Regions from separate parts of the Streptomyces sp. NPDC015345 genome, predicted to be linked through region 2. Evidence: riboswitches for the same ligand, from Rfam matches in the RefSeq annotation. Region 2 holds a riboswitch; each other region holds the start of a gene.
What was found. Region 2 has a riboswitch for cyclic di-AMP ahead of ACF062_RS19000 (C40 family peptidase). Riboswitches for the same ligand answer to the same signal wherever they lie in the genome.

Region 1: it holds a riboswitch for cyclic di-AMP, as region 2 does, so the genes downstream of both, ACF062_RS06960 (M23 family metallopeptidase) here and ACF062_RS19000 (C40 family peptidase) in region 2, are expected to answer to the same signal.
Region 3: it holds a riboswitch for cyclic di-AMP, as region 2 does, so the genes downstream of both, ACF062_RS09825 (transglycosylase SLT domain-containing protein) here and ACF062_RS19000 (C40 family peptidase) in region 2, are expected to answer to the same signal.

What each region holds. Positions count from the first base shown of each region.
Region 1 covers NZ_JBIBTX010000002.1:125,022-130,460, forward strand. Annotated here, with positions in the region: gene ACF062_RS06950 (M16 family metallopeptidase) at 92-1,456, shown strand; gene ACF062_RS06955 (M16 family metallopeptidase) at 1,453-2,838, shown strand; cyclic di-AMP (ydaO/yuaA leader) riboswitch at 3,043-3,205, shown strand; gene ACF062_RS06960 (M23 family metallopeptidase) at 3,218-4,021, shown strand; gene ACF062_RS06965 (GntR family transcriptional regulator) at 4,214-4,900, shown strand; gene ACF062_RS06970 (HPr family phosphocarrier protein) at 5,073-5,354, opposite strand.
Region 2 covers NZ_JBIBTX010000004.1:401,986-407,424, reverse strand. Annotated here, with positions in the region: gene ACF062_RS19020 (helix-turn-helix domain-containing protein) at 1-96, opposite strand, end outside; gene ACF062_RS19015 (RidA family protein) at 198-599, shown strand; gene ACF062_RS19010 (ATP-dependent Clp protease proteolytic subunit) at 683-1,318, shown strand; gene ACF062_RS19005 (hypothetical protein) at 1,326-1,634, shown strand; cyclic di-AMP (ydaO/yuaA leader) riboswitch at 2,007-2,183, shown strand; gene ACF062_RS19000 (C40 family peptidase) at 2,187-2,660, shown strand; gene ACF062_RS18995 (ATP-binding protein) at 2,750-3,190, opposite strand; gene ACF062_RS18990 (helix-turn-helix domain-containing protein) at 3,465-4,331, shown strand; gene ACF062_RS18985 (DUF397 domain-containing protein) at 4,341-4,574, shown strand; gene ACF062_RS18980 (8-amino-7-oxononanoate synthase) at 4,581-5,439, opposite strand, start outside.
Region 3 covers NZ_JBIBTX010000002.1:794,251-799,689, reverse strand. Annotated here, with positions in the region: gene ACF062_RS09845 (VOC family protein) at 1-626, shown strand, start outside; gene ACF062_RS09840 (fumarylacetoacetate hydrolase family protein) at 649-1,620, shown strand; gene ACF062_RS09835 (hypothetical protein) at 1,739-1,861, opposite strand; gene ACF062_RS09830 (hypothetical protein) at 1,987-2,259, opposite strand; cyclic di-AMP (ydaO/yuaA leader) riboswitch at 2,478-2,642, shown strand; gene ACF062_RS09825 (transglycosylase SLT domain-containing protein) at 2,646-3,368, shown strand; gene ACF062_RS09820 (GlsB/YeaQ/YmgE family stress response membrane protein) at 3,573-3,833, shown strand; gene ACF062_RS09815 (phosphatase PAP2 family protein) at 3,925-4,473, opposite strand; gene ACF062_RS09810 (NADP-dependent oxidoreductase) at 4,590-5,439, opposite strand, start outside.

The DNA.
Region 1 (5,439 bases), on a different contig from region 2:
TGTCCGCACGCTTGCATACAGTGGCAGGACTGGCAGCAATTGTTCTGAACCCAGCGATGATCACGACGATCCAGCGATCGAAGGGACGTACATGCCCATGGGTCACACGGCCACAGCCGAGGCCGGCTCCGGCGGCCTGACAGCGACCGAGCACCGGCTGGCCAACGGCCTGCGCGTGGTGCTCTCCGAGGACCACCTGACCCCGGTCGCCGCGGTCTGCCTCTGGTACGACGTCGGCTCCCGCCACGAGGTCAAGGGGCGGACCGGCCTGGCCCACCTCTTCGAGCACCTGATGTTCCAGGGCTCGAAGCAGGTGCACGGCAACGGCCACTTCGAACTGGTCCAGGGGGCGGGCGGCTCCCTCAACGGCACGACCAGCTTCGAGCGCACCAACTACTTCGAGACGATGCCCGCCCATCAGTTGGAGCTGGCCCTGTGGCTGGAGGCCGACCGGATGGGCTCGCTGCTCTCCGCGCTCGACGAGGAGTCCATGGAGAACCAGCGCGACGTCGTCAAGAACGAACGCCGCCAGCGCTACGACAACGTCCCGTACGGCACGGCCTTCGAGAAGCTGACCGCCCTCTCCTATCCGGAGGGGCACCCCTACCACCACACGCCGATCGGCTCCATGGCCGACCTGGACGCGGCCACCCTGGAAGACGCCCGCGCGTTCTTCCGCACGTACTACGCGCCCAACAACGCCGTCCTGTCGGTCGTCGGCGACATCGACCCCGAGCAGACGCTCGCCTGGGTCGAGAAGTACTTCGGGTCGATCCCCTCGCACGACGGCAAGCAGCCGCCGCGTGACGGCTCCCTCCCGGAGCGCATCGGCAAAGAGCTGCGCGAGGTCATCGAGGAGGATGTGCCGGCCCGCGCCCTCATGGCCGCCTACCGCCTCCCGGAGGACGGCACGCGCGCGTGCGACGCGGCCGACCTCGCCCTCACCGTCCTCGGCAGCGGCGACTCCTCCCGGCTCTACAACCGGCTCGTGCGCCGCGACCGCACCGCCGTCGCCGCCGGATTCGGCCTGCTGCGCCTCGCCGGTGCCCCCTCGCTCGGCTGGCTGGACGTGAAGACGTCCGGCGACGTCGAGGTCCCGGTCATCGAGGCCGCCGTCGACGAGGAGTTGGCCCGCTTCGCCGCGGAGGGCCCCACCCCGGAGGAGATGGAGCGCGCCCAGGCCCAGCTGGAGCGGGAGTGGCTCGACCGTCTCGGCACGGTCGCGGGCCGCGCGGACGAACTGTGCCGGTACGCGGTCCTGTTCGGCGACCCGCAGCTCGCTCTCACCGCGGTGCAGCGCGTGCTCGACGTCACCGCCGAGGAGGTCCAGGAGGTCGCCAAGGCCCGCCTGCGCCCGGACAACCGCGCGGTGCTCGTCTACGAACCGGTGTCCACCGAGGACGAGGCCGCCGAGGCCGCCGCCGAGACCGCAGAGGAAGAGGAGGCGGCGAAGTGACCGAGGCCGCGACGATGCAGTTCCACCCCCAGCCCCAGGCCGGCACGGCCAAGCCGTGGGCCTTCCCCGCCCCAGAGCGCGGCGCGCTGCCCAACGGCCTCACGGTGCTGCGCTGTGACCGCCCCGGCCAGCAGGTCGTCGCCGTGGAGGTCCACCTGGAGGCGCCCCTGGACGCCGAGCCGAAGGGCCTCGACGGCGTCGCCACGATCATGGCGAGGGCCTTCAACGAAGGCACCGACAAGCACTCGGCGGAGGAGTTCGCCGCCGAGCTCGACCGGTGCGGCGCCACCATGGACGCGCACGCCGACCACCCCGGCGTCCGCGTCTCCCTCGAAGTCCCGGTCTCCCGCCTCCCCAAGGCGCTCGGCCTGCTCTCCGACGCCCTGAGGGCCCCGGCCTTCGCGGACAGCGAGATCGAGCGCCTCGTACGCAACCGCCTGGACGAGATCCCGCATGAGGCGGCCAATCCGGCACGCCGCGCGGCCAAGGAGCTCTCCAGGCAGCTGTTCCCGGCGAGTTCGCGCATGTCGCGGCCCCGCCAGGGCACCGAGGAGACGGTCAAGGCCATCGACGCGGCCGCGGTGCGCGCCTTCTACGAGGCGCACGTCCGTCCCGCCACGTCCACCCTGGTGGTCGTCGGCGACCTCGCGGGCACCGACCTGGACGCCGTCCTCGCGGACACCGTCGGCACCTGGAAGGGCGGCACCGCCGAGCCCCGCCCGATGCCCGCGATCACCGCGGACGACACGGGCCGTGTCGTCATCGTGGACCGCCCCGGAGCCGTCCAGACGCAGCTTCTGATCGGCCGCATCGGCCCGGACCGGCACGACCGGATCTGGCCGGCCCAGGTCCTCGGCACGTACTGCCTGGGCGGAACCCTCACCTCCCGCCTGGACCGCGTCCTGCGCGAGGAGAAGGGCTACACCTACGGCGTACGGGCGTTCAGCCAGGTCCTGCGCTCCGCACCGGACGGCACGGGCGCCGCGATGCTCGCCATCAGCGGCTCCGTCGACACCGCCTCCACGGGGCCCGCGCTGGAGGACCTCTGGACGGTCCTGCGCACCCTCGCAGCCGAGGGCCTGACCGACGCCGAGCGCGACGTGGCGGTGCAGAACCTGGTGGGCGTGGCCCCGCTCAAGTACGAGATGGCCGCCTCCGTGGCCGCCACGCTCGCCGACCAGGTCGAGCAGAACCTCCCGGACGACTTCCAGGCGCGGCTCTACCGGCAGTTGGCCGCGACCGGCACCGTGGAGGCCACCGCGGCCGTCGTGAGCGCCTTCCCGGAGGACCACCTGGTGACGATCCTCGTCGGGGACGCCGCGGAGATCGAGGAGCCCGTCAGGGCGCTCGGCATCGGCGAGGTGAGTGTGGTCGCCGGCTGAGCGGCAGTCAGGACATATCGGGACCCCGGCGACCGTTTCGGTGGCCGGGGTCGCGTACTCCCCATATGTCCGAATTCATAGGGTGGTTGCCTGTTCGGTGTGTGGCGTGCGCTACAAAAGAGGCGTTCTGTTTGTCGATTGAAAGACGGCCCGTTTAGCGTCGGTCCGACTGTTCGTCACGCAGTACGTCGCATCCGCGGCACCGGACAGTCATCGCCGAGTCCCCGTACGGCGCGAGCCAGGGGAGCCGGGGACCCACATGTCCCCTGGGGTGAATCGGGCACCTTGCCGTCAGGTGAGGGACTCGTAGGAGACCTTCCTGCTCCGAACCCGTCAGCTAACCCGGTAGGCGAGAAGGAAGGAAAGGATCAGCCGCTTCATGGCGTTCACCCGTGCCACCGGGAAGCACCGTCGTCCCAGCCGCCTCACCCGCACCACCGCGAACGTCGCGGGCGTCGCAGCGATCACCACCACGGGTGTCATCGGAGGCCTGGCCGCTCCGGCGCTCGCCGCCGCCGACGACGCCGCCTTCGAACACACCGGGCTCACCCAGGCGATCTCCGTGGGCGACTCGCTCGCCGACAGCATCGACGCGCAGGCCGCCGCCCAGCGGCAGGCCGCCGACGACGCCGCGGCCGCCAAGAAGGCCGAAGAGGCCGCCAAGAAGAAGGCCGCCGAGGAGAAGCGCAAGGCCGAGGCCGAGGCCAAGGCGAAGGCCAAGAAGGAGCGCGAGGCGAAGGAGCGCGCCGCCCGCGAGGCCGAGCGCAAGCGCCTGAACACCTACGTCTCCCCGATCTCCGGCTCGTACGTCTCCACGGGTTACCAGACCGGCGGCGCCATGTGGTCCTCCGGCAGCCACACCGGCGTCGACTTCCACGCCGCGTCCGGCACGCCGGTCCACGCGGTGGGCGCCGGCACCGTCGTCGAGGCGGGCTGGGGCGGTGCCTACGGCAACAACGTGGTCATCAAGATGAACGACGGCACGTACACCCAGTACGGCCACATGTCGTCCCTCGGCGTCACCGTCGGCCAGACGGTCACCCCGGGCCAGCAGATAGGCCTCTCGGGCTCCACCGGCAACTCCAGTGGCCCGCACCTCCACTTCGAGGCCCGCACCGGCCCGGACTACGGCTCGGACATCGACCCCGTGGCGTACCTCCGCTCGCACGGCGTCAACGTCTGACCCGTCCCGGCACCTCACCGAAGGCCCCGGCTCTCCCGAGCCGGGGCCTTCGCCGTTTCCCACCCGCCTCGCCTGGCCAAAAGATATCCATGGAATCCGGCCCGCCATCGGAAATTCAGCGGCTCTGCAATAGAGTTCCGGAACGAGCGTCGGTCGACCGCGTTTCGCGGGGATTAAGGCGGAGGTCCGGTTATGCGCATTCCCGCACACTCGGTATGCACGGCCATCCGGGACGACATTGTGGCCGGGGTCTACGAAAGGGGCGGGCGGCTCACCGAGGAGCTTCTCGCGCGCCGCTACGGGGTCTCCCGCGTCCCCGTACGCGAAGCCCTGCGCACCCTGGAGGCCGAGGGCTTCGTCGTCACGCGCAGGCACGCCGGCGCCTGTGTCGCCGAGCCCACGGAGCAGGAGGCCGCCGACCTCCTGGAGCTGCGCACGGTGCTCGAGCCGCTCGCCGCGGCCCGCGCCGCACAGCGCCGCACCGACGCGCACCTCAAGGTCCTGCGCGGACTCGTGCGGCTGGGCCAGGAGCGCGTGCGGAAGGGTCAGGGGGAGGATCTGCGCTCGCTGGGCGGCTGGTTCCACGAGACGCTCGCCCAGGCCTCCGGCAGCCCCGGCCTCATCACGCTGCTCACCCAGCTGCGGCACAAGCTCGCCTGGATGTACGTCGTCGGGGCCCCGGCCGCGCCCGCGGTGTCCTGGTCCGAGCACGCGGCGATCGTCGACGCGGTGGCCCGCGGGGACGCGGAACGGGCCAGGATGCTCACCGCCGGCCACGCGGAGCGGGCGACGGCCGCGCACCGGTTGCGCCCCTCGCCGACGGCGGGCCGTGTGAGGGAAGTGCAACACCCCGTAAACACGGTGAGTCTCAGGAATTAACGCGGGTGCCGTATACAAAGTGAGGCGCGAGAGGAGTGCCGGTCAATGCAATTCCGGCCGTTCCTTTATTTCCGTGCATAAACTGCCGCCACATAAACTGGCACCAGGTGAGACATAAGGCAAAGGGCCCACCCCGTGTTCGGGGTGGGCCCTTTGAAAGGTGCTGCGTGGGTCAGACCGTCTCCGGAAGCTCCTCGAGACCGTCCGCGACCAGCTTCGCCAGACGGTCCAGGGCGGCGTCCGCGCCCTCGGCGTCGGAGGCGAGCACGATCTCCTCGCCACCCTGGGCGCCCAGGCCGAGCACCGCGAGCATCGAGGCGGCGTTGACCGGGTTGCCGTCGGCCTTGGCGATCGTCACGGGGACGCCGGCGGCCGTGGCCGCGCGGACGAAGATGGAGGCGGGTCGGGCGTGGAGGCCCTCGGCCCAGCCGACGTTGACGCGGCGCTCAGCCATGTGTTGCTGCCCTTCCAGGTGTTTCACACTTGTCTAGACCATTGTCGCATGTCGCGGTGGATGCTCTGGTGACGGGACGCCGGTC
Region 2 (5,439 bases):
GTTGGCGACGTCCGAGAAGATCTCCCGGGCCAGCGAGTCCGCGCGCCGCAGGTCCGCGTCCTCGGGCAGGCCTTGGAGCAGTTGTTTGGTCACCATCAGGTTCCCCAGTCACCGAAAAGTGCGTTCTTCCAGGTCAGGAGCCACTCTCCTACAGTTCCCGAGTAACCACAAGAGAGCACCTCGGGAGGGCGAACACCGTGACAAGCCTCGACGTCTTCAACCACGACATTCCGGCCGAGAGCGACTTCGGATACGCACAGGCGATCAGGTCCGGCGAACTGATCCACGTCTCCGGACAGCTCGCGTTCGACGAGACGGGCACCTTCGTGCACGCGGGCGATTTCGGCGCCCAGCTCCAGCAGACCTACACCAACCTGGACAGGGTCCTCGACCACTACGGCGCCACCCGTAACCAGGTGGTCTCACAGAACTTGTACGTGGTGAACCTACGGCAGAACGCCGCGGCGACGGCGGAGGGCAACCTGGCGTACTTCGGCGACCACCGCCCCACCGCCACGGTCCTCGGCGTCACCGAACTGACCCTTCCCGGTCAGGTCGTCGAGATCAGCTTCGTCGTCGACAGAAGGCTGCCTTGCTGAGCGCCCCCCAAAGAAACGTACGTCCTGTACATTTTTTACGGAGAGCTGGACCCTCCGTCGCCCCCTAGCAAGAGAGGCCTGCCATGCGCCGTCCGTCAGCCCGTCATGTCCTGCCCGAGTTCACCGAGCGCACCAGTTCGGGGGCGCGGACCATGGATCCGTACTCGCGACTTCTGGAAGAGCGGATCGTCTTTCTCGGCACCCCCGTCGACGACACGTCGGCGAACGACGTGATGGCGCAGTTCACGCACCTCGAGTACGCGGCGCCCGACCGCGACATCTCGCTGTACATCAACTCCCCCGGCGGCTCGTTCAGCGCGATGACCGCCATCTACGACACGATGCGGTTCGTCAGCTGTGACGTGGAGACGGTCTGCCTCGGGCAGGCCGCCTCGGCCGCCGCCGTCCTGCTGGCGGCCGGCACACCCGGCAAGCGGCACGCGCTGCCGGGGGCGCGGATACTGATCCACCAGCCCTCCTTCTCCGAGCCGATCCAGGGGCAGGCCAGTGATCTGGCGATCCAGGCCGACGAGATCCTGCGGACCCGGCGGCTCCTCGAAGAACTCCTCGCGCGGCACACGGGACAGAGCCCGGAGCGGATCGCCGCGGACATCGAGCGGGACAAGATCCTCGACGCCCCGGCCGCCGTGGAGTACGGGCTCGTGGACCGGATCGTCCAGAGCCGCAAGACCTCGCTCGGCGCGCGCGGGACGAGGTGACCCGCGGATGCTGCCGCCCGAGCTGCCGCCGCTGCCCGCGCTGACCCGCGCCGAGGCCGAGTTGATCGACCGTTACCTCGAAGTCGTCGATCTGGTCGGCCGGATCAACCCCGCCCGCGCCGAGCACACCTACGGCGGACTGCGTGCCGCCCAGGCCCTGGTCGGCCGGGCGACGGCCCTGCGGGACGCACTGGCCCTCATGCACCGGCGCGGCGAGAGCGAGGTGCACGCCGCCACGCTCGCCCAGGCCCTGCGCGTCCTCGACGGCGAGCGGCGGACCGGACGGGTGGGCGTGCCGCCATCGGCAAGCCAGTGAGCCGGTGAGTCCCTCAGCGGCCGCTGAAGGACGCGCTCCGCTCACCGGAACGTCTGGATCCGCTGTGCGAGCGACCAGATGGGCTACCTCAGTTGGCGTAGCAGGGGCTCCTTAATCACGCGTTCGAGAGTTGCACCGGATACGTACGGCGAAGGCGGAATGAGACGTTCCGGTGCTGGTCGAGCCATCGTCAGACGGGCCATTGGGAGTCGAATTCGGCAGCGTCCACCCGAACAGGTCAGTCGTGAGGAGCCTCACAAAACGTCGTTTCGACTCGGTTTTCGAGTGGTTTTCGGGTCAAGATCCCTTCCGACGACAAGACCCCGCCACAGCGGCGGGGCGATCCGGGCGGACGCCGAGTCCTGCCGCCGCCCGGTTGACCGGTCGACATCGGTGCACCGGCAGGAGTGGAGGACCCGAGCAAGGCGGGCCCGTCCGGGAAGTCCGGACGACGCCCTTGGGGTGAAGCCGCAGAGCATGACGCGGCCGGGCATCTTCGCCTGCCCGAACCCGACAGGTCATCCTTCACAGGCGGCTGACGAAGGGTTACGCATGACCGCGCTGAATCACGTTCCGTCGCTGCTCGGCAGGACCGGGGCCGTCTCGGCCCTCACCCTCGCCGTTGTGGGCGGCACCGTCGTGGCCCCCGGGCTCACATCGGAAGCCGAGGCAGCCACCCACGGAACGAAAGCGCTCAAGATCGCGGCGTCCAAGAAGGGCTCTCCCTACAGCTACGGAGCGGTTGGGCCCAACCGCTTCGACTGCTCGGGCCTGACGCTGTACTCGTTCAAGCGCACGGGCAAGAAGCTGCCGCGCACCGCCGCCGCGCAGTACAACAAGACGCGGCACATCTCGAAGTCCCAGCGGACCCGAGGCGACCTGGTGTTCTTCCACTCGGGCCGGAACGTCTACCACGTCGGGATCTACGCGGGTAACGGCCGCATCTGGCACGCACCGAAGAGGGGGACCGTGGTACGCCTGGACAAGATCTGGACCAAGAGCGTCTGGTACGGCCGGGTCCGCTGACCCGCCCGTCACGCCCGGCCGGACGCGGGGGTCCGTGGACCCGCACGCCGCGTCCGGCCGGAGCCGGGCCGCGCGGCGGGTGCGCGGCGTCAGCGGTGCCCCTGCTGGACCGGCGCTGTCCAGGGCAGTGCGATCCATACAGTTTTGCCGCCCTCCGCCGTGGGGCTGACGGATAGCTTGCCGCCGCATTCGGCGGTCAGCCAGCGGATGATGACCATGCCGCGGCCGTTGTCCTGCTGGACGGCGGCCGGCAGCCGCCTCGGATAGCGCGGGTGACTGTCGGTGACGCCGATCCGCAGCTGCTCGTCCCGGTCGAGCTCGACGTCCACCGTGAAGGTGGGCGACTGCCCTCTGGTGTGCTGCACGGCGTTGGTGGCGAGTTCGGAGACGATGAGTCTGATCGTGTCCGCCACCTCGGCCTCGCCCGGCAGGCCCCATTCCGTGAGTACGTTCGCCACGTACGCGCGGGCGGCCGAGACCGAGGCGGGATCGCTCGGCAGAGTGACGGATGCTTCCTGGTGATCTGCCATGGCGACGCTGTCCCTTTCCCACCGGGGTCGGTCTCCGACTCGGAGCGGATGACTCGAGGACGGCCCCGGACTGGTGCTTCGCGCCAGCGTCCCATTCCTTCGCCGGTCACGGGTGGCGATCCACCGAGATGTGCATATATCTGTCGCTCGAAGCGGTGAACTCTGCCAGGACCGACCGTATTTGGGCGCGGGGACGCCACTTCCTCTACTGTCGCCTCTGTCCCCCCGCTCTGCCGCCGGGATGCCCGACGGCTCGGTCCGGAAGGAGACGGACATGCAGTACGGCCCCGCGGTGCGCCGCCGCCGGCTCGGCGCCGAACTGCGCGCGCTGCGCGGCCTCGCGGGACTCACCAGCAGCCAGGCCGCCGCGAAGGTCGGCTGGCACCAGTCGAAGGTGAGCCGGATCGAGACGGGCCGCAGCGGTGTGAAGGCCACGGATGTGCGCCTCCTGCTCGACGCGTACGAGGTGAAGGATGCCCACCTCAGCGAGTTGCTCGTGGCCCTGGCGGGCGCCGACGACACCGGTGCCTCGGGGCGTCACCACTGGTGGAAGGCGTACCGCGACCTGCTGCCCGCCGCCTATCGCGACTTCATCAGCCTGGAGTCGCAGGCGAGTTGGGTACGCACCCTGGAGACCTCGGTGGTTCCGGGGCTGCTCCAGACCCCCGATTACGCGCGCGCCGTCACGCGGGCCGCGCTCGGCGGGCTGCCCGACGAGCAGGTGGACGCGCTGGTGGAGGTGCGTCTGGCCCGTCAGGACGTGCTGCGCGCGGAGCCTCCGGTGCGGCTGAGCGTGGTCCTGGACGAGGCGGTTTTGCGCCGTTCCGTGGGCGGACCGCAGGTCTTCGCACATCAGCTCGCACGGTTACAGGAGGTGGCGCAGTTGCCACAGGTGCGACTTCAGGTGCTGCCGTTCTCCTCCGGAGAGCATGTGGGCCTCATCGGGCCTTTCGTTATTTTCTCATTTCCGAACATTGCTGATCTGGATGTGGTTGTTCTCGACCACTTGACGAGTAGCCTCTATCTCGAACGGAAAGAAGACCTCCAGGCATACGTGGAGGCCTTCAACTCCCTTCAGGAACAGGCGCTTTCACCCGAGGACTCAGAGGATTTCATCGCCGGGCTAAGCGACGGCGCGTAAGGAGGCACCATGACCGCACTGCCTCGGTACGTACCTTCAAGCACCACCCTTCAGGGTGCGCGGTGGCAGCGCAGCAGCCGCAGCAACGGAATGAACAACTGTGTCGAGACGGCCACGCTCGACACGCTCCACTCCGGCACGGCGGCCCGCCTGCTGGCCGTGCGCGACTCGAAGAACACCGCGGGGCCCGCCCTGCTCTTCTCCCCCGGCCCCTGGGAGACGTTCGTCGACAGCCTCCGCTGACGGCGGTCAGCGGGGTGCGGTGCGGCTGATCACTCGTACGGCATCGGCGATCTGTTCGTCGGTGAGATCCGCGCGGGCGGTCAGCCGCAGCCTCGAAATACCGTCCGGTACCGACGGCGGGCGGAAGCAGCCGACCGCCAGACCCGCCGCCCGGCACTCGGCGGCCCAGCGCACAGCCGATTCCGGTGCCGGGGCGCGCACGGAGACGACGGCGGCGTCGGGACGTACCGCCGACAGGCCCTCGGCCGTGAGGCGCCGGTGCAGTTCGGCGGCGACCTGGCGGGCCCTTGCGGCCCGTTCGGGCTCGCGGCGCAGCAGCCGCAGGGCCGCGAGCGCGGCGCCCGCCGCGGCGGGCGCGAGCCCCGTGTCGAAGATGAAGGTACGCGCCGCGTTCACCAGGTGGTCGATGACCTTGGCGGGTCCGAGCACGGCGCCGCCCTGGCTGCCGAAGGACTTCGAGAGGGTGAGTGTGACCACCGTGTCGGCGGCCCCCGCGAGGCCCGCGGCGTGCGGTGCGCCCCGGCCGCCGTCACCGAGGACGCCGAGGCCGTGCGCGTCGTCGACGATCAGACCCGCACCGAACTCCCGGCATACGTCCGCCAGTTCGACGAGCGGCGCGGCGTCGCCGTCCACCGAGAACACCGAGTCGGACACCATGACGGCGGGGCCGTCGTGGGCGTCCAGCGTCTTGCGCACCGCCTCGGGGTCGCTGTGCGGCACCACCTGGGTGGCGGCGCGCGCGAGCCGGCAGCCGTCGATCAGCGACGCGTGGTTGCCCGCGTCGGAGACGATCAGCGAGCCGTGCGGGGCGAGCGCGGTGACCGCCGCGAGGTTCGCCGCGTAGCCGGAGGAGAAGACGAGCGCC
Region 3 (5,439 bases), on a different contig from region 2:
GCTACGGCTTCCGCTTCTTCGACGTCGACGGCCGCACCATCGAGGTCTCCGCCGACGTCGAGGTCCGCCGCCATCGCAAGATCGAGGAGAAGGAGTCCATCCCGGTCAAGCTCTCCCACGTCGTCCTCAACAGCCCCGACCTGAACCGCACCCGCGAGTGGTACGAGCGCCACCTCGGCTTCGCCCTGTCCGACACGCTCAGCTCGCCGCACATGGGCGAGGTCATGCACTTCATGCGGATCAGCAGCCAGCACCACTCGATGGCCATCGCCCAGGGCCCGCACACCGCGCTGCACCACGTCTCGTTCGAGATGCGCGGCATCGACGAGTACATGCGCGGCTCGGGCCGGGTGACCCGTGCGGGCTTCAAGAAGATCTGGGGCCCCGGCCGGCACATGGCGGGCGACAACACCTTCACGTACTTCCTCGACCCGCACGGCAACACCGTCGAGTACACCACCGAGCTGGAGAACCTGGACGAGGACACCTGGCACCCCCACGTCTACGACTTCTCCCGGCCCGAAGTCACCGACCAGTGGGGCACCGCCAACCCCATGAACGAACTCGTCGCCAAGGAGTCCTTCAACGACCCCGACCGCGGCGTCTTCGTCGCCCCGCCGGTCTGATCCGCGTCCCCGGAGCCGCACCATGCGTTTCGCCGCTTACGAAGAACACCACCGCCGCCGGGTGGCAGTCGTGGAGGAGGACGGCACCCTCTTCCCGTTGCCCGGCGTCACCTCGCTCACCGCGCTGGTCCAGGAGACCGGCGGGCTCCCCGGGCTGCTCGCCGCGGGCGCGGCGGCCCTCGACGTGACCCCCGGCCCGCACGTCTCCCGGGTACGGCTGCTGGCCCCGCTCCAGCCCGCCTCGGTACGGGACTTCGTGACCTTCGAGGAGCACGTCGAAGGGGTGCGCCGCGCCGTGGAGGGCACCGGCGGTGTCCCCGAGCAGTGGTACGCGGCCCCGACCTTCTACTTCACCAACCCGCACGCGATCTACGGCCACCGCGAGGACGTGCCCGTGCCGCCGGGGTCGGCCGTGCTGGACTTCGAGCTGGAGGTGGGCGCGGTGATCGGGCGAGAGGGCCGGGACCTCACGCCCGAGCAGGCCCGCGACCACATCGTCGGCTACACGGTCTTCAACGACTGGTCGGCGCGGGACCTTCAGGGCGCGGAGATGAAGGTCGGCCTCGGCCCCTGCAAGGGCAAGGACACCGCCACCACCCTCGGCCCGTACCTGGTCACCGCCGACGAGCTGGAGCCGTACCGGGACGCCGAGGGGTTCCTACGCCTTGCCCTGACCGCCGAGGTCAACGGCGAGAAGGCCGGCGAGGACCTGCTGTCCAACATGAGCTGGACCTTCGAGGAGATGGCCGCCTACGCCTCGCGCGGCACCCGCGTCGTCCCGGGTGACGTCCTCGGCTCGGGCACCTGCGGCAACGGAGGCTGTCTCGCCGAGCTGTGGGGCCGGCGCGGCGAGCAGACCCCTGCGCCACTGAAGCCCGGCGACACCGTCACCCTCACGGCGGAGGGCATCGGCACGCTCACGAACACCGTCGTCCCCGGGGCGGAGCCCGTGCCCCTGCCGACCGGCCGACGGCGTGGCCGTGAGCGGCCGTGAGCGGCCTGCGGGGCAGACCACCGACAGTTCCGTGTCGTCGCCCTGTGCCCCCTGACGACGGCCCGCGCGAGCGGACCACGCACCAGACCGAAGGGCCGTGACGTCGCCGCGTGGACGGTCACTTTTCCTGCGCCGTACGGCAGTTGATGCGGTAGAGCGGCGGGAGTACGCGAACGCCGGTGCCCGGGGAGGCGTGCCGGTTCGGCCCCGGCGGCCGCTCCGGTGCGGTGACCTCGCCCATACGCCCTCCTTGTTCGATCGCGTGGACCACCAACACGCCACCTACGGCGCGGAGTTGGGACTGCCCGAGGCGGTGCTCGCCGAGGTGGCGGTCGCCCCCGGACGATGACGCGACGCGTACCGCCACTAACGGAGTTCGACCGGATGCTCGACACCGCGCTCGCCGGAATCAAGGAACGGGCCGCCGAACGGGCCGCCTGAAAACGCGGCCGATGAATCGTCAACTCCCAGATCCGCCGAGCCGCCCACCCCTTTTCCGGCAATGGCCGCTCTTTCCATATCCGCGTCCACATCCACCTCCACACGACCTCCGCCTACCGGCATCATCGAGCGTTGCAATATGCCCGATTTGACGCGGCGAGCGGCATTTAATCCACACCTCTCCGTGAAATGGGTCACGCCGACTCCCGCACGCGCCGAAGATCTCGGAGCGCATTCCCGTTCTGCGGACAGAGAGTTGAGTTTTGGATCAAAGAGGGCCAAGGGAATTTGATCTCCACGAACCGACCTCTCGCATTGCCGCCGCGAATTCGCGCCTTGTTACCTCCGGCCTTTCTCGCTTAATGTCACCGTCGAACCGGATGGAACGCCGAATCCTGCCGCTGTCCGGAAGCCGTTACACCCACCCACTTACTCACTCACGCACGGCAGGAGCGGGGGAACCAGGTAAGCCGCCGATCCGGTTTCCGGAACGGCTCGGGGTGAAGTCGCATGCCCAGTGCGACCGGACATCTCCCGTCCGAACCCGACAGCTCACCTCGTAGGCGACGGAGAGGAAATTCGTCATGCCTGCAAAGGGAAAGCACCGCCGTCCCAAGTCCCGCTCGCTCACCCGGGGCATCGCCGCCGCGGGAACGGGCGGAGCCGTGCTCGTCCTGCCGGTGCTCGGCGCGACCGCCGCCCACGCGGCTCAGGCCCCTGCGGCCGTCAAGCCCGCCGCCGCCCCGAACACCCACGTAGTCGTCGCGGGTGACTCCCTTTCCAAGATCGCCCGGGAGCATTCCTTGAGCGGCGGCTGGAAAAAGCTCTACGAGGACAATCGCAACGTCCTCGGTGACGACCCGAAGCTGATCCACCCCGGTCTCAAGCTCACCCTCGGCAAGAAGAACGCCGCCGAGCCCGCGAAGAAGGCGACCGCTTCCCCGGCTTCCGTCAAGACCGCCGCCGCCCCGGCGAAGAAGTCCTACAGCGACAACCTCGACGGCTGGATCCGGGAGTCGCTCGACATCATGGCGCAGCACGGCATTCCCGGCACGTACGAGGGAATCCACCGCAACGTCATGCGCGAGTCCTCCGGCAACCCGTGGGCCATCAACAACTGGGACTCCAACGCCGTCGCCGGAACCCCGTCGAAGGGCCTCCTCCAGGTGATCGCCCCCACCTTCGAGGCGTACCACGTGCCCGGCACCTCGACGGACAGCTACGACCCGGTCGCCAACATCACCGCCGCCTGCAACTACGCGGCCGACCGGTACGGCTCGATCGACAACGTGAACGGCCCGTACTAGACCGCGCCTCTCTGACATGCCGTGAGCCCCGGACACGTGGTGTGCCGGGGCTCACGGCATGCCCGTTCCGCGCGGCGGGGCGGACGGGAGAGGAATGGGCCGCGGATTGCCGGGCACGCGGACGTTGGTAGCCGAAAGATCGGAACCGAAGATCGGAACCGTAGACAGTCGGAACCGTAGACAGAAGTAAACGAAGGAGTTGTCGTGTCGTTCCTCTGGGCCATCATCGCGGGACTCATCATCGGCCTGCTGGCCAAGCTCGTTCTGCCGGGGCGTCAGCCCATTCCCCTGTGGCTGACGGTTCTCCTCGGCATCGTGGGCGCCGTGGTCGGCAACGCTCTCGCCAGCGCCTTCGGCGTTCGCGACACCGGCGGCATCGACTGGATCCGGCACGTCTTCCAGATCGGCGTCGCAGCCGTCCTCATCTCCTTCGTCACCCCTCTGTGGGCCCGACGACACGCTTGATCCCGTCCTGCATCCCGTCCCCTTCCGCGAAGGCCCCCGGCGCACCGCGCCGGGGGCCTTCGTCTCGGCTCGTGCCGACGTCCCGTGTCTCCTACGTCCAGTGGCGCAGGGCAAGGCGGGGAGTCTGCCGGACCAGCCAGGCGCCGGCCAGGCCGATGGCGGCGCCGGCGACGACGTCGCTGGGGTAGTGGGCGCCGCTCTGCACGCGCTCGACCGACACCATCGCCGCCGGTACCGCGCAGACGAGGCCGGCGGCCGGCCAGGCGGGAAGGACGGCGGCGGTGAATCCCACCGCCGCCGCGGTGTGCCCGGAGGGGAAGGAGGAGGAGTCGGGCCGGTCGTCGGCCTCGTCGTGCGGGAACCACTCCTTGGGCGGCCGGGGCCGGTCGGCCAGCTGCTTGCACACGCCGTTCGACGCCAGCTGCGCCACCGTCATGGCGGCGAGACCGGCCACGGCCGCGGTACGGCCGCGCCACCCGCCCAGGCACGCCATCGCGACGGCGGCCCCGCACCACAGCTTCGTGCTCTCCGCCGCCTCCTCCACCCCGGAGAGCACCTTGCCCACACCTGGCGCGACGCGCCGGGCCACCTGCTGCGTCACCACTCGATCGACCTCACTCACAACCGTCAGCAACTTCATGCGCACCAGGTATCCCGTAACGCCGGAAGATACGCAGCTCTTGATCACTTGAGGCCGACCGGTCCGGTCACGTGAGGCCGACTGGCCGAGCCGGTCGGGCCCGCGGCGATCAGGACTCAGACGATCAGGACCCGGCGCCCACGGGTGTGACCGGCCTGGCTGTCGACGTGTGCCGCCGCGGCATCGGCGAGCGGGTACGACTTCTCGACCGGGATGTGGAGCTTGCCCCGCGAGATGAGGCCGGCGGCCTCGACGAGCGCTTCCGGCACGCTCCCGGCCACGCCGGAGAACCGGACACCGAACTCCGGCGCGCCGAGATCGGCGATCGAGAGCACCTTCCGCGGGTCCCCGGTCAGCTCGACGAGTTCGCGGATGACGCCCGATCCGGCCAGGTCCAGAGCCGCGTCGACAGGGCCGAGCCGCCGCACCCGCTCCACCCAGCCCTCGCCGTACGTCGTGGCGCGGGCACCCAGGCCGCGCAGATAGTCCTGGTTCGCGGCCCCCGCCGTGCCGATCACGGCGATGCCCCGGTCGCGGGCGATCTGGAGGACCGCCGACCCGACTCCCCCGGACGCGCCGCTGACCAGCAGCGTCTGCCCGGACCGCACACCGACCTCGCGGATGACGCGCAGCGCGGTCTCCACCACGGAGGGGTAACCGGCCGCCTCCTCGAATGTCAGCCCCTCGGGCATACGGGCCCAGGCCGACAGCACGGCGAACTCGGCATAGGTGTCCGAGCCTTCCCCGAAGACGTGGTCGCCGGCCTCGACTCCTTCGACGCCCTCGCCGACCTCGTCCACCACCCCGGCGGCGTCCAGGCCGACTCCCGCGGGCAACTCGGTCGGGTGGGCCCCCAGGATCTGGCCTTCACGGATCCTCCAGTCGACGGGGTTCACGCCCGCCGCCCGCACGGCGATGCGTATCTGACCGGGGCCCGCATGGGGCTCCTCGGCGTCCACGAGCCGC